DNA from 3 places in the Alteromonas sp. CH_MED4-4 genome. Region 2 is predicted to be linked to each of the others. Evidence: predicted binding sites of a transcription regulator. Region 2 holds the regulator's gene; each other region holds the start of a gene.

Region 1 (4,281 bases), on a different contig from region 2:
TGCGTAGCGTATCGACAACACCATTTACGTCGTGGCCATCGATAGGGCCAATGTAGTTAAAGCCAAGCTCTTCAAATATCGTGCCCGGGACAACCATGCCTTTAATGTGTTCTTCTGCACGGCTGGCAAACTCCTTAATAGGAGGTACATTGCTTAGCAGCTTTTTGCCGCCATCGCGTATAGAGTTGAAAAAGTTGCCTGTAAGCAAGCGAGCTAAGTGACTGTTCAACGCACCTACGTTTTCAGAAATAGACATTTCGTTGTCGTTAAGTACAACTACCATGTCTTTCTTGATATCACCAGCGTGATTAAGGGCTTCAAACGCCATACCAGCGGTCATAGCACCGTCGCCAATTACCGCTACAACCTTTCTGTTTTTGCCTTCTTTTTCGGCAGCCACAGCCATGCCCAGCCCTGCACTAATCGATGTAGACGAATGACCAACTGCAAAGGTGTCGTAGTCGCTCTCAGGCGGCCATGGGAAAGGGTGCAGACCATTCTTTTGGCGAATGGTGCTCATGCGCTCTGCACGGCCTGTAAGGATTTTGTGCGGATAAGCTTGGTGACCTACATCCCACAGCAATCGATCGAAGGGGGTGTCGTACACATAGTGCAAAGCGACGGTCAGTTCCACTGTGCCTAAACCAGATGCAAAGTGCCCACTAGTTTGGCTTACGCTGTTAAGTAAGTACTCACGTAACTCATCGGCGAGCTCGCCTAATTTGTCTTGGGGCAACTGCCTCAATTTATCGGGTGTTTGCGCAAGCGCAAGCGTTGGGTAATGTTGGAGATCTAAACTCATGTACTTATTATCTTTTTCAACATGGCGTGTGGCTAATGGTCGCGTTTTACCAAAAGCTCGCTAAACGCGATTAAACTGTCAGTATTGTAGGGTAAACGCGCCAATGCTTGAAGTGCATTATCGTGAAGCATTTCTAATTCTTGTTTAGCGCCTGTAATACCAAGTTTGGCTGGAAAGGTATTTTTCCCTAACGCTTCGTCTGACCCCGCGGGCTTACCTAATTTTTCGCTACTGCCTTCCACATCTAAAATATCGTCTTGAACTTGGAAAGCTAGCCCAATATCCGCGGCATAAGCCATTAAGTCAATTTTAGTTTGAGGCAGTAAGCCTTCACTAACAATGGCGACCATTTCTACGCAGGCTTTTAACAATGCACCGGTTTTCAATCTATGCAGCTGTTTTAGTTCTTCTAGCGAGATGGTTTTGCCGGTGCTGGCTAAATCGATAGCTTGCCCACCGCACATACCTATGTAACCCGCACTTTTCGCAAGTACAGACAGTAACTGGCTACGCTTTGTTTCAGCATACGTGCTTAATGGCGCATCAGCTAACACTGTAAATGCAAGTGCCTGCAGTGCATCGCCAGCTAAAATAGCGGTAGCCTCATCAAAGGCGATATGACAGGTTGGCATACCGCGGCGCAAGTCGTCGTCGTCCATGGCTGGTAAATCGTCGTGGACTAACGAGTAGGCATGCACACATTCAATGGCCATACTAATAGCCATTTGGTCTTTTTTGGGCACGTCTAGGGTGTTACCTACTACTTGAACAAGTAGTGGCCGCATCCGTTTACCGCCAGCAAGTAAGGCGTGACGCATTGCGTCTTTCAAGCGCGGCGCGTAATCGGGTAATTCGTCAATTAATGTAAGAAGAGATGCATCAGTTTGCTGTTTAACTTGCTGATGCAAAGCAGAAAAATTCATAGATTGCCTGTTAGTTAAAAATGAACGATTTATGGCTGTTCACTTTCAGGAAGAGGGTGGAGCGTTTCTTCGCCTTGTTCACTGAGCAGTATCTTTACTTTTTGCTCGGCGTTTTCAAGAGATTGTTGGCCCTGGCGGGAAAGTGCTATACCGCGCTCAAATTTTTCTAGTGCTTTATTAAGAGGCAGATCACCGCTTTCCATTTCGTTAACGATAGCTTCTAGTTCTGATAAAGTTTCTTCAAAAGACGCTGATGCTTTTTCTGTCGTCATAAAAACACTCAATATAGTGGCCAAAATACGTATACCGCGCACATTAACCGAGGGTTGCACAAGGGTCAAATGGTTTGTCCGTATATCGCCTATATCACAGTAACATAGCTTTTTTTTCATCCAGTTCAAAAGGCAACATACAAGCAAATTGTGCTATATTCGATGCAAGGCTCAGTAACCTTTCAGAAGTAACCGTGTTATTTACTGTGAAGGAAAAAGTAAGGAGCTGAAAAAGCGCTAGGTATTTTAGTTTAGAAAAAAGACAAAGCTGCGCTTTTGCATAGAACCTACTTCATAATAAACAAATAAATGTGATATTTTTCAATAATGTCGTTTTAGTATTTCTATCTTTTGCCGATAGGGTATTTGTACACTAACAGCACTGACTGCGCATAAATGGGGAAGAGTGAGTGGATTTAGCAACCGTCATAGGTATGTTGGGCGCCATTGGTTTCATAGTTATGGCTATGATTCTGGGCGGCAGCTTGGGCATGTTCATCGACGTGCAATCAATACTTATTGTATTCGGGGGAACACTATTTGTTGTCCTATCTCAGTTTACGTTGGGTCAATTCTTCAGTGCGGGTAAAGTTGCTGGCAAAGCGTTCATGTTCAAAATTGAAACGCCTGAAGAGCTTATCGAGAAGATTGTTGAAATGGCAGACGCTGCGCGAAAAGGCGGGTTTCTGGCACTAGAAGAAGCGGAAATTTCAAATGAGTTCATGCAAAAAGGTGTGGACATGCTGGTTGACGGCCACGACATTGAAGTGGTGAGAGAAACGTTAGCTAAAGATATTTCTATGACAACGGAAAGGCATGAGTTCGGCGCTTCTATATTTAAAGGAATGGGTGACGTAGCACCAGCGATGGGTATGATTGGTACTTTGATCGGTCTGGTTGCCATGCTTTCAAACATGGATGACCCTAAAGCCATCGGCCCTGCCATGGCGGTAGCGCTATTAACCACGCTGTATGGTGCCTTTTTTGCCAACGTCGTGTGTTTGCCAATTGCCTTTAAACTGGCGGTAAGAGCTGGAGAAGAGAAGTTAAACCAGAGTCTTGTTCTTGACGGTATTGTGGGTATAGCCGACGGCCAGAATCCACGTGTTATCGAAGGGGTATTAAAGAACTACCTTGCGGCGAGTAAACGCGGAAGCGCAGAGGAAGAGTAATGGCCGAAGAAGAATGCCCAAAATGTCCCCCCGAGGGGCTTCCAGCCTGGATGGGAACCTTCGCAGACCTGATGTCGTTGCTTATGTGCTTCTTCGTACTCCTTCTTTCTTTTTCGGAAATGGACGTACTGAAGTTCAAACAAATTGCGGGCTCTATGAAGTTTGCTTTTGGTGTGCAAAATAAAATTGAAGTAAAAGATATTCCAAAGGGTACCAGTGTTATTGCAATGGAGTTTCGACCTGGCAAGCCTGACCCTACGCCTATTGAGTCCATTCAGCAGCAAACCAACGAAATGACCCAACAAATGCTGGAATTTCAGGCTGGTAACGAAGACTCTGCCGGCGGAAGGCAGAAGCAGCGCGGCGAGCAGCGTGGCGGACAATCTCAACAAACTGCTACTGAGTCGTCTTCATCGGCTGAGCAAAGCACCGATCAGTCGCAAATGGCTGAACTGATGAAAAAAGTAGCGCAGCAATTAGAAAAACAAATTCTAGATGGTTCGGTGGAAATGGAATCGTTGGGTCAGCAGTTAACCATTCGAATTCGTGAGAACGGTTCCTTCTCGGCGGGCTCAGCCTTTTTGCAGCCCCAATTCCAACCGGTGTTGAGAAAAATCGGTACGCTGTTGGCGGATGTGCCTGGAGAAATCGAAATTTCAGGGCACAGTGACGGTCAGCATATTGCTAATGAACTCTATCGTTCTAATTGGGACTTGTCAGCGCAGCGCGCTGTAGCGGTCGCTGAAGCCATGCGGACCGCGCCAGGGTTTGACGAAAGTCGTATGTCGGTAGTGGGTAAGGCAGATACCGATCCAATTGTAGAAAATGCCACTACACCTTCAGACCGAGCGCAAAATCGCCGCGTTGAAATTAATATTAATCAGGGTAAACCAATGCTGTCTAAGCCTATATCAGTTGTAGATGAGTAGTGCTTTGACCTAGTGTCAGCTTCAAACAAGAAAGCGGCGCCAAAAGGGCGCCGCTTTTTTTGTCACTACTATCGATAATTAGCGTTGTTAAACACGAGCCAAATCAAGTCTGTAATGAGGCTTTGAAATCACAAGCTGAACGGTACTGATTGTTCTTTCTAAAAAACCACCTTCACAATATTT
Region 2 (4,281 bases):
TAGTATTGATTGATACGGCTGGATTTAGTCAAAGAGACAGTCGATTAATTAAACAAATTAAGCAGTTTGATAACGGACAAATGCCAAATGTTAAAAAATATTTGGTAGCGCAAGCAAATACGCAATATCCTGCTTTGCAGAGAATCATTCAAGCGTATGATGATATTGAACTAAGTGGCTGTATTTTCACAAAGTTAGATGAGTGCTACTCTTTAGGAGAGGTGCTTAGTGCAGCGGTTGAATTCCAATTACCGGTTAGTTATGTCACCGATGGTCAAAAAGTACCTGAAGACATTAAGATTGCAGAAGCGAAATCTTTGGTTTCCGCTGCTGCAAAGCTTTATAAAAAGTACGGTTTGAATCATACTAGTGGTAACAACGCAATTAAAACAGCATAAGCAGTATGATTGACGACCAAGCGAGTAGCTTAAGAAAAATGAAGCAATCACGGTTAATCAAAGTAATCGCCGTCACCGGTGGCAAAGGTGGCGTAGGTAAAACAAACATTACATTGAACACCGCTATCGCCATGGCGAAGCAAGGTAAACGTGTAATGGTTCTCGATGCGGACCTCGGTCTTGCTAACGTAGACGTTATGTTAGGTTTGCGTGTTGAGAAAAACTTATCCCACGTGCTTTCCGGCGAATGTACACTTGATGAAGTATTAGTGACCGGTCCGCACGGAATAAAGATTGCCCCTGCCACATCAGGCACGCAGTCGATGGCAGAATTGTCGCCAACGCAACACGCTGGCCTAATTCGTGCCTTTAGTGAGCTTCGCTCGCAAATTGACGTGCTAATCGTTGATACAGCGGCAGGTATTTCAGACATGGTGTTGAGCTTTTCAAAAGCCTCACAAGACATCATGGTCGTTGTGTGTGACGAGCCTACTTCATTGACAGATGCGTATGCATTGATAAAAATTCTGAATAGAGAGCACGGTGTTTTCCGCTTCAAAGTTGTGGCTAATATGGTGCGCGACGTGCGAGAAGGCCAAGAGCTATTTAGTAAATTAAGCAAAGTGACAGGGCGTTTTTTAGATGTTGCACTAGAATTAGTGGCGACAGTACCGTTTGACGAGAACATTCGTAAAGCAGTGCGTAAACAAACAGCCATTGTCGATGCTTACCCAGGTTCACCGGCAGCCGTTGCAATAACACAGTTGGCGAGTAAAGCCTTAACATGGCCTATTCCAGCGCAGCCAGGTGGCCATTTAGAGTTCTTTATTGAACAGTTAGTTGCAGAAAAAGCCGTAGGAAGTCAGCGTTGAACAGCAAGGCAGCCGCTTATCAACAACAAACCGATAAAGCGCAGTTAGTCGAAAGACATGCGCCATTGGTTAAGCGTATAGCGCATCACTTGATAGCGCGATTGCCGGCTAGTGTTCTCGTAGACGATTTAATTCAATCAGGCATGATTGGATTATTAGAAGCCGCACGAAACTTTGATGGTTCAAAAGGAGCCAGCTTTGAAACGTTTGCCGGTATTCGCATTCGCGGTGCTATGCTAGATGAAATTCGCAAAGGGGATTGGACACCGCGTTCAGTCCACCGAAATGGCCGAGCGATCACTGAAGCAATTTCGCAAGTAGAAAGCGAAACAGGCCGCGATGCTAGAGATTCTGATATTGCTGATAAGCTTAATGTAAGCTTGCAGGACTATCACCAAATGCTTAATGAAGTAAATGCCGGAAAGCTGGTAGGTATTGAAGATTTAGGTGTGTCAGAAGATGTTATTTCGACAGAGCAAAATCGAGGTAGCGACGCACCACTGGAAGATTTGATGCAAGGCGCTTTCCAAAAAGCGCTTGCCCATGCAATTACGACATTACCTGAAAGAGAAGCGATTGTACTTTCGCTGTATTATGATGAAGAGCTGAACCTAAGAGAAATTGGTGAGGTTCTTGATGTAAGTGAATCGAGAGTCAGTCAAATTCACAGTCAGGCCATGTTAAAACTCAAATCACGAATGAAGTCGTGGCAAGCTGACGAAGAATAGAAATTAATAACAATTAACCCCTCACTGGAGGCTATTTTGGACAAAAGCATGAAAATTCTCGTGGTCGATGATTTTTCTACCATGAGACGTATCATCAAAAACCTACTTAAAGATTTGGGTTTTTCCAACATCCAGGAAGCGGATGACGGAAGTACTGCATTGCCTATGTTGCAGCAAGGTGATTTCGATTTCGTAGTTACCGATTGGAACATGCCTGGAATGCAGGGTATTGACTTGCTTCGCGCGATTAGAGCCGATGACAAGCTCAAGCACCTACCAGTACTTATGGTTACTGCTGAAGCGAAGAAAGAGCAAATTGTTGCCGCCGCGCAAGCAGGTGTTAATGGCTACGTTGTTAAGCCGTTCACTGCAGCAACACTTAAAGAAAAATTAGATAAAATATTCGAACGTTTAGGTTGATCCAGACGCTCACCAGAGAAATGAGGTTTACTGGATGTCAACGAATGTAAACGTTCCAATTTCGTTGGAAGAAGCAAAACAGCTTGTCACCTACCTTGAAGAGGGTGACAACGCTTCAGCCAATGCCCTATTAGAAGCGGCCTCAATGAAAGAAAACGTTGAGTTATTTGCCGAAGTAGGGAAACTGACGCGTCAGCTCCATGACGCGCTGAATAATTTCCAAATAGACGACCGCATTAAAAATCTCGCGACCGATGATATTCCCGATGCACAATCCCGCCTAACCTACGTAATTGAAGAAACTGAAAAAGCTGCTAATACTACAATGGATGCCGTTGAAGCGAGCATGCCTATAGCTGAAATGCTGTCGGCGCGCATCGAAAAGGTTATGCCTGAGTGGAAGAAGCTGATGAATCGCCAAATAGAGTTGGGTGAATTCAAGGCTTTATGCGCAGACTTAGACGAATTGTTGGAAGAAGGTTCGGCACAGTCAGCTAAACTTACACAGTTACTTACAGAAGTATTGATGGCTCAAGGTTATCAAGACTTAACTGGTCAGGTTATTCGCCGCGTTATCGACTTGGTTAAAGAAGTGGAAGACAGCTTAGTTAACATGCTTACCATGTTTGGTGAACGCGACGGTGCAGAACAAACTAAACCATCTAGCGTTAAGGCCGATAAGGTTGATGGTGTAGAGGCAGAAGGCCCTATCATTGATGCCGATAAGCGCGACGACGTCGTGTCAGGCCAAGATGATGTAGATGATCTTCTGTCTAGCTTAGGTTTTTAGGGGAGCGGGCGCATGTCGTTTGATGTTGACGAGGATATATTACAGGACTTTCTAGTTGAGGCTGGAGAGATACTTGAACAATTACAAGAACAGCTCGTTGATCTTGAGAACAATCCTGAAGATGCGGATTTGCTGAATGCAATTTTCCGTGGTTATCACACAGTTAAAGGGGGAGCAGGGTTCCTGTCTCTTACCGAGTTAGTAGAAATTTGTCACGGTGCGGAAAACGTCTTTGACGTAATGCGTAACGGTCAACGAACACTAACCCCTGAACTGATGGATATTATTCTGCAAGCCACAGATGTGGTGGTTGAAATGTTTGAACGAGTGAAAGCTCGGGATCCATTAGAGCCAGCAGATGCACACCTAGTAGACTTGTTACACAAACTAAGTCGCCCGGAATCTCCAGATGAGAATATTTTTGGTGAACAAAGCGCGCCGGCGTCAGAACCTGAACCCGCGATTGAAGAGCCAGAATTAGTTGTTGAAGAGCCTACTGCACAGGCCCCAAGTTCTGGTGATAGCGGCGGTATTGACGAAATCACTGAAGATGAGTTTGAAGCGCTGCTTGATGAGCTTCATGGCTCTGGGGCACCAGGACAGTCCTCAGCGGCTAAAAGCGAACCTGCAAAGGCTGCTGCACCTGCTGCCGCTAGTGATAACGACGATATCACCGACGAAGAATTTGAAGCGCTGCTCGATGATTTACATGGCAAAGGCAAGTTTGGTGGTGAAGAAGCTGCGCCAAAGGCAAATACACCAGCTCCAGCACCAGTTACGCCGAGTGCAGCTGGTGATGAAGAAATCACCGATGACGAATTTGAAGCACTGCTTGACCAACTACATGGCTCAGGGCAAGGGCCTACCAAGCAGGGAGCCGTTTCAAAGGCGCCAGAGCCTCCTGTAGATAAGGCAGCAACAGAAGCGGTTCAAAAAGCGAAACAAGCAGCGCCAGCTGCGCCAAAAGCGACGCCTGCTCCTAGCGCCGCAGCGCCAGCTAAAGCAAGCGCGCCTGCTGCACCAAAAGCAGCGCCTAAAAAAGATGAGAAGAAGGCGGCACCAGCTGCGCCCCC
Region 3 (4,281 bases), on a different contig from region 2:
CCTCTTGTGAAAGATCAACACTTAAATTGGATTTTTTTGCTTTTTAAGCCACTTTTGGTATTAACCGCTCATTTCTGCATCATTTCTAGCGACTCAATCCATCTTTAGACTAGTTTTTTCACATTTTATTGTTCAATTTGTTACAAATGAGTAAACTATATACAGCCTCCAACACCATAATAAACAATAGAAAGGTAGGTATATGAAAGTAGGCTTTATTCAATGCGCTGTTATTAGCGCTATTTTTGCAATTGCAGGTTACTTGTTATTTTCTTCTGCTAGTTTAAACGTCCATGTTCCACTGACCGTCTCAGCAGCTCTGCTGATCAGCGGTATCGTTACTCCTTGGCTAGCGTCTCTTATTCAAAGTCCATCTTCCTCAGATGCCAGAGCACATTCTAATGACGGATCAGTAGAAACTTTATATGTGGGTAATTTGCCTTATAGAGCAAACGAGAACGCAGTAAAGGAATACTTCAGTAGCTTTATTGAAGTACAGTCGGTTCGCTTAATGAAGGACCGTAAAACTGGAAAAAGAAAAGGATACGGTTTTATCGAAGTTGTAACTGACGACTTAAACAGCGTTATCGATAAAACTAACGACTCAATCTTCCAGGAGCGAACCCTAAAAGTTCGCCCTGCAAAGGACAAAGTCGAACACGCGTAATTCTACGTACGGTTTAAAGGCTATAAAAAAGCCCGGTTAGCTCTCGCTACCGGGCTTTTATATTAATAAATAGTTAGTTATTCACTTGTCTCAGCAGATTGAGGAAGTCCATTAAGTAACGTTTGATTGAAAGCGTGAAACCTATTTATAGCAGATACAAGATCTGGCACCTGCACGTCTTTCATCTCATTAATCAACCCACCTATTAAGGTATTATAGTCTTCGTTACTTTCTAACGTACTTTCGGCATTTGCAAAAGTATCCATCATCTTTTCTAGATATTGCGCTATAGGGCTAACCACATTTCCAAACTTCGAATTATCGCTTTTGTCTTCATTGTAATGTTGGATGTTCTCATACGTCTTTAGTACTTCGGTCTGTGTTGTTCTATTTAACTGTAACGCGTAGCCAACTAACTCTTTATCGTCAAAGCCTAAACTTAACGCTTCTTCAAATGCTTTGTCGATGTCACCACTGTAAAAGGTGTCGGCGAGATCCTGAACTTGACCAACCAAATCAGCTATCGACTCTAACTCATCTTCATCAAGCTCGCCTTTCAATGAAAAGCTAATACCGCTTCGCTCATAGTATTGGAACGAAGTTTGTTGTTGGTATGACGCTGAAAAATTGTTTTCGCTTTGCTCGCCACTACCGCCTGATTGCTCCTGAGATGCCTGCGCTTGGAAATTAAGTTGTTGAGACGCTTGGAACGAGCGAAGACTCTCAAAACTAAAACTCACTTCGTCGCCATCTTTAGTTCGAATCAGCAAGCTTCCGCTTTTCTCATCCGATGCAGCTACCGCGTTTAAGGATGAAAGCGTTACAGCGTTCGGCTGCTGGCGACCAAATATGTCAGTTTCCAGATCGTTTATTCCTGTATCGATGAGATCGCGGCTTTTTGTCATCCCTTGCTCAATCTCTTCATTCATAAAACCAGCGAGGTCTTTTTCAGCCATAGCGAATCCACGGCTTACACCTTCTCTCGCTTGGCTAAATAAGCCATTAAGCTTTTCTTCGCTGGCACCACCGTTTGCCGCACCTCTAATGACGCCACCTACGAACTTAAGTACGTTTCTGGCAACTTTTTCAAAGTCGAACAAACTGTTCGACTTATCTTCAATGGTTTTCTCTTTGGCTTCTTGTGGCTTTTGGCCATCTATAACTAACGCTTGGTTAAGGCTGCTACTCATCACACGTAAGCCGATGCTAGTTTGGCTACTGGAAACAGATACTGATGCCGCTTGTTGTTTAGAAAACTCAGCCGCTTGCTGCAATCCGTCTTGCTGTAACTGCTTTTTCAACATTTCGTTCGGGTGAACTGATGCCTTTTGATCTGCTTTTTGATCGACCTTCTGGTCGCCCATAAAAGCCTTAATTTGACCCACGTTCATAATTTGATCCTCACTATCCTCAATCTTATTATCGGCAAAGAATCAGTATTGTTTAATTTTAATACAGCTTTTTTTACTGGGTCGTTCCTAATAATAATGCAGAAGTAGATAGCGCTTGTTGCAGTTATTTTATAAGGGACTACAATTCGCGACCTCAACATTGAATGGAGAATTTTATGACCGCGACCGAACAACAACGCTATCAAGCTCAGTTGGACGAAAAAGTAGAACGTCTTACTGCGTTACTTTCTCCGTTCAATGCGCCTGACTTAACCGTATTTCCATCGCAACCAACACACTACCGTATGCGCGCCGAATTTAGAGTATGGCATGAGGGCGATGATTTGTTTCACATCATGTTCAACCAGGAAACAAAAGAAAAGTATCGCGTAGATAGCTTTCCTCCTGCTTGTAAAGCAATAAACGATGCTATGGCGCTGTTGTTAAAAGAAGTAAGACCAAATGAAGCGCTAAGAAAGAAGCTTTTTCAAATCGATTATCTTTCTGCACTATCTGGCGAGCTTGTCATCAGCCTTTTATACCATCGTCAACTAGATGAGAAGTGGCAAGAGGCTGCAAAAGAATTAAAGGCGAAACTCGAGGCTCACTTTCCGAAAGTAAACATCATCGGCCGTGCGAGAAAACAAAAGCTTATTATCGACAACGATTTTGTTATTGAGCGCTTACCCGTTAATGGCAAAGAATTCATATTTAAGCACATCGAAAATAGCTTCACTCAGCCCAATGCCGAAGTGAACTGTAGCATGATTGAATGGGCACTAGATTGCGTAAAGCCGCTCTCTGGCGATTTACTGGAGATGTATTGCGGTGCAGGTAACTTCTCACTGCCGCTAGCGCTTCACTTCGATAATGTTGTGGGGACCGAAATAGCCAAGCCCTCTGTACAAGCTGCGCAGTTTAATATTGAACAAAATCAGCTTAATAATGTGAAGATCGTAAGACTCGCCGCTGAAGAATTCACTCAGGCTATGAAAGGTGAACGTACGTTTAGTCGCTTAGAAGGCATTGATCTAAGTACATATAATTTCACAACTGTATTGGTCGATCCACCAAGAGCTGGGTTGGATGAAGACTCGCTTAGAATGATTCAGGATTACGATAATATCGTGTATATCTCGTGTAACCCTGAAACGTTGGCGCAAAATCTTGAGCTTTTAAGTGAAACTCACGACGTTGCTCAATCAGCACTATTCGATCAATTCCCGTTTACTCATCACATTGAGGCTGGCGTTTTACTTACACGCAAAAGCTAGTTTTGGTACAAATTGACAAGGCCTTTGGAGTCACAAAGGCCTATGAAGACGTATTAGAATAAGGTGGCTTTGATTAGAGCAAACGATGAGGACTTAAAAGGCCAATCGCCACTAATTCAATTATACGCTTTTTTGCGTTGCACCTACTTGAACGAAGCGAAGCTGTGCTTTCACCCTCTCACCAATTTCGCGGCGAAGCTTATCATCAGCTTCTAGTGCTTCAGCACCTGCACTGAATACGAGCCTTACCATAGCATCAGCTTGAAGCTGCGCGCATGCGTATTCTACGCCCTGCTGTTCAATAATGTAGTCGGTCAACTCGTCGATGAAGTGTTGAATCTCTCTAAATACTGCCAACCGATAAGCCGACGACGTACCAGTATGCTCGCGTAATAATAAACGAAATACGTTTGTATTTGCCGCAATAAATTCCATGAAGGTTTCAACAGAAGTATGTATTACGCCACCTCCAGAGGCTATACGCCGCCTTGCCTGACGCATAAGCTGCCGCAATGCTAAACCGGCTTCATCCACCAGCGTTAAACCCAATTCGTCCATATCTTTGAAGTGCCGATAAAAAGACGTAGGTGCTATACCTGCCTCTCGGGCAACTTCACGCAAGCTGATTGCCGATAAGCTGCGATTTTCATCGAGCAAAGAAAACGCAGCATGAATGATATTTTGGCGGGTTTTTAATTTCTGTTCTTGTCGACTCACATTCGCACCATAGGTTGATTAGCTCTGAACGGCTTGATGATTTTTAGCGCTTGGGGTTGAAGCCCTTACGTCATCTGTATAGCCATTAACGCAATCAAACTTCGTACATCAAAGACTAGCATGTGTAGTTTATCGCAACACACACCAGTGGGGAAAGAGAAACAGAATCATCTCTTTTATAAACAAGCATTAAGCAGAAAAAGCCACAATTAACGAGCGCTTCAGCGTAGCT

What was found. Region 2 encodes FliA, which starts transcription of late flagellar genes. Its sites were predicted from a motif close to CTAAAGNTNNNNNNNNNNNNGCCGATA; they were not measured.
Region 1: pomA (flagellar motor protein PomA) is a predicted target of FliA. The motif match lies at 2,331-2,357, and genes of this name have one in related genera.
Region 3: WA381_RS19735 (DUF5610 domain-containing protein) is a predicted target of FliA. The motif match lies at 2,088-2,114, and genes of this name have one in related genera.

The regions. Positions count from the first base shown of each region.
Region 1 covers NZ_JAYMEU010000005.1:156,772-161,052, forward strand. Annotated here, with positions in the region: gene dxs (1-deoxy-D-xylulose-5-phosphate synthase) at 1-802, opposite strand, end outside; gene WA381_RS05680 (farnesyl diphosphate synthase) at 835-1,725, opposite strand; gene xseB (exodeoxyribonuclease VII small subunit) at 1,755-1,997, opposite strand; gene pomA (flagellar motor protein PomA) at 2,408-3,169, shown strand; gene WA381_RS05695 (flagellar motor protein MotB) at 3,169-4,098, shown strand; gene WA381_RS05700 (SAM-dependent methyltransferase) at 4,186-4,281, opposite strand, start outside.
Region 2 covers NZ_JAYMEU010000002.1:206,628-210,908, forward strand. Annotated here, with positions in the region: gene flhF (flagellar biosynthesis protein FlhF) at 1-398, shown strand, start outside; gene WA381_RS02435 (MinD/ParA family protein) at 404-1,270, shown strand; gene WA381_RS02440 (RNA polymerase sigma factor FliA) at 1,267-1,998, shown strand; gene cheY (chemotaxis response regulator CheY) at 2,035-2,418, shown strand; gene WA381_RS02450 (protein phosphatase CheZ) at 2,453-3,208, shown strand; gene WA381_RS02455 (chemotaxis protein CheA) at 3,221-4,281, shown strand, end outside.
Region 3 covers NZ_JAYMEU010000043.1:211-4,491, forward strand. Annotated here, with positions in the region: gene WA381_RS19730 (RNA recognition motif domain-containing protein) at 203-667, shown strand; gene WA381_RS19735 (DUF5610 domain-containing protein) at 745-2,058, opposite strand; gene trmA (tRNA (uridine(54)-C5)-methyltransferase TrmA) at 2,235-3,332, shown strand; gene fabR (HTH-type transcriptional repressor FabR) at 3,453-4,049, opposite strand.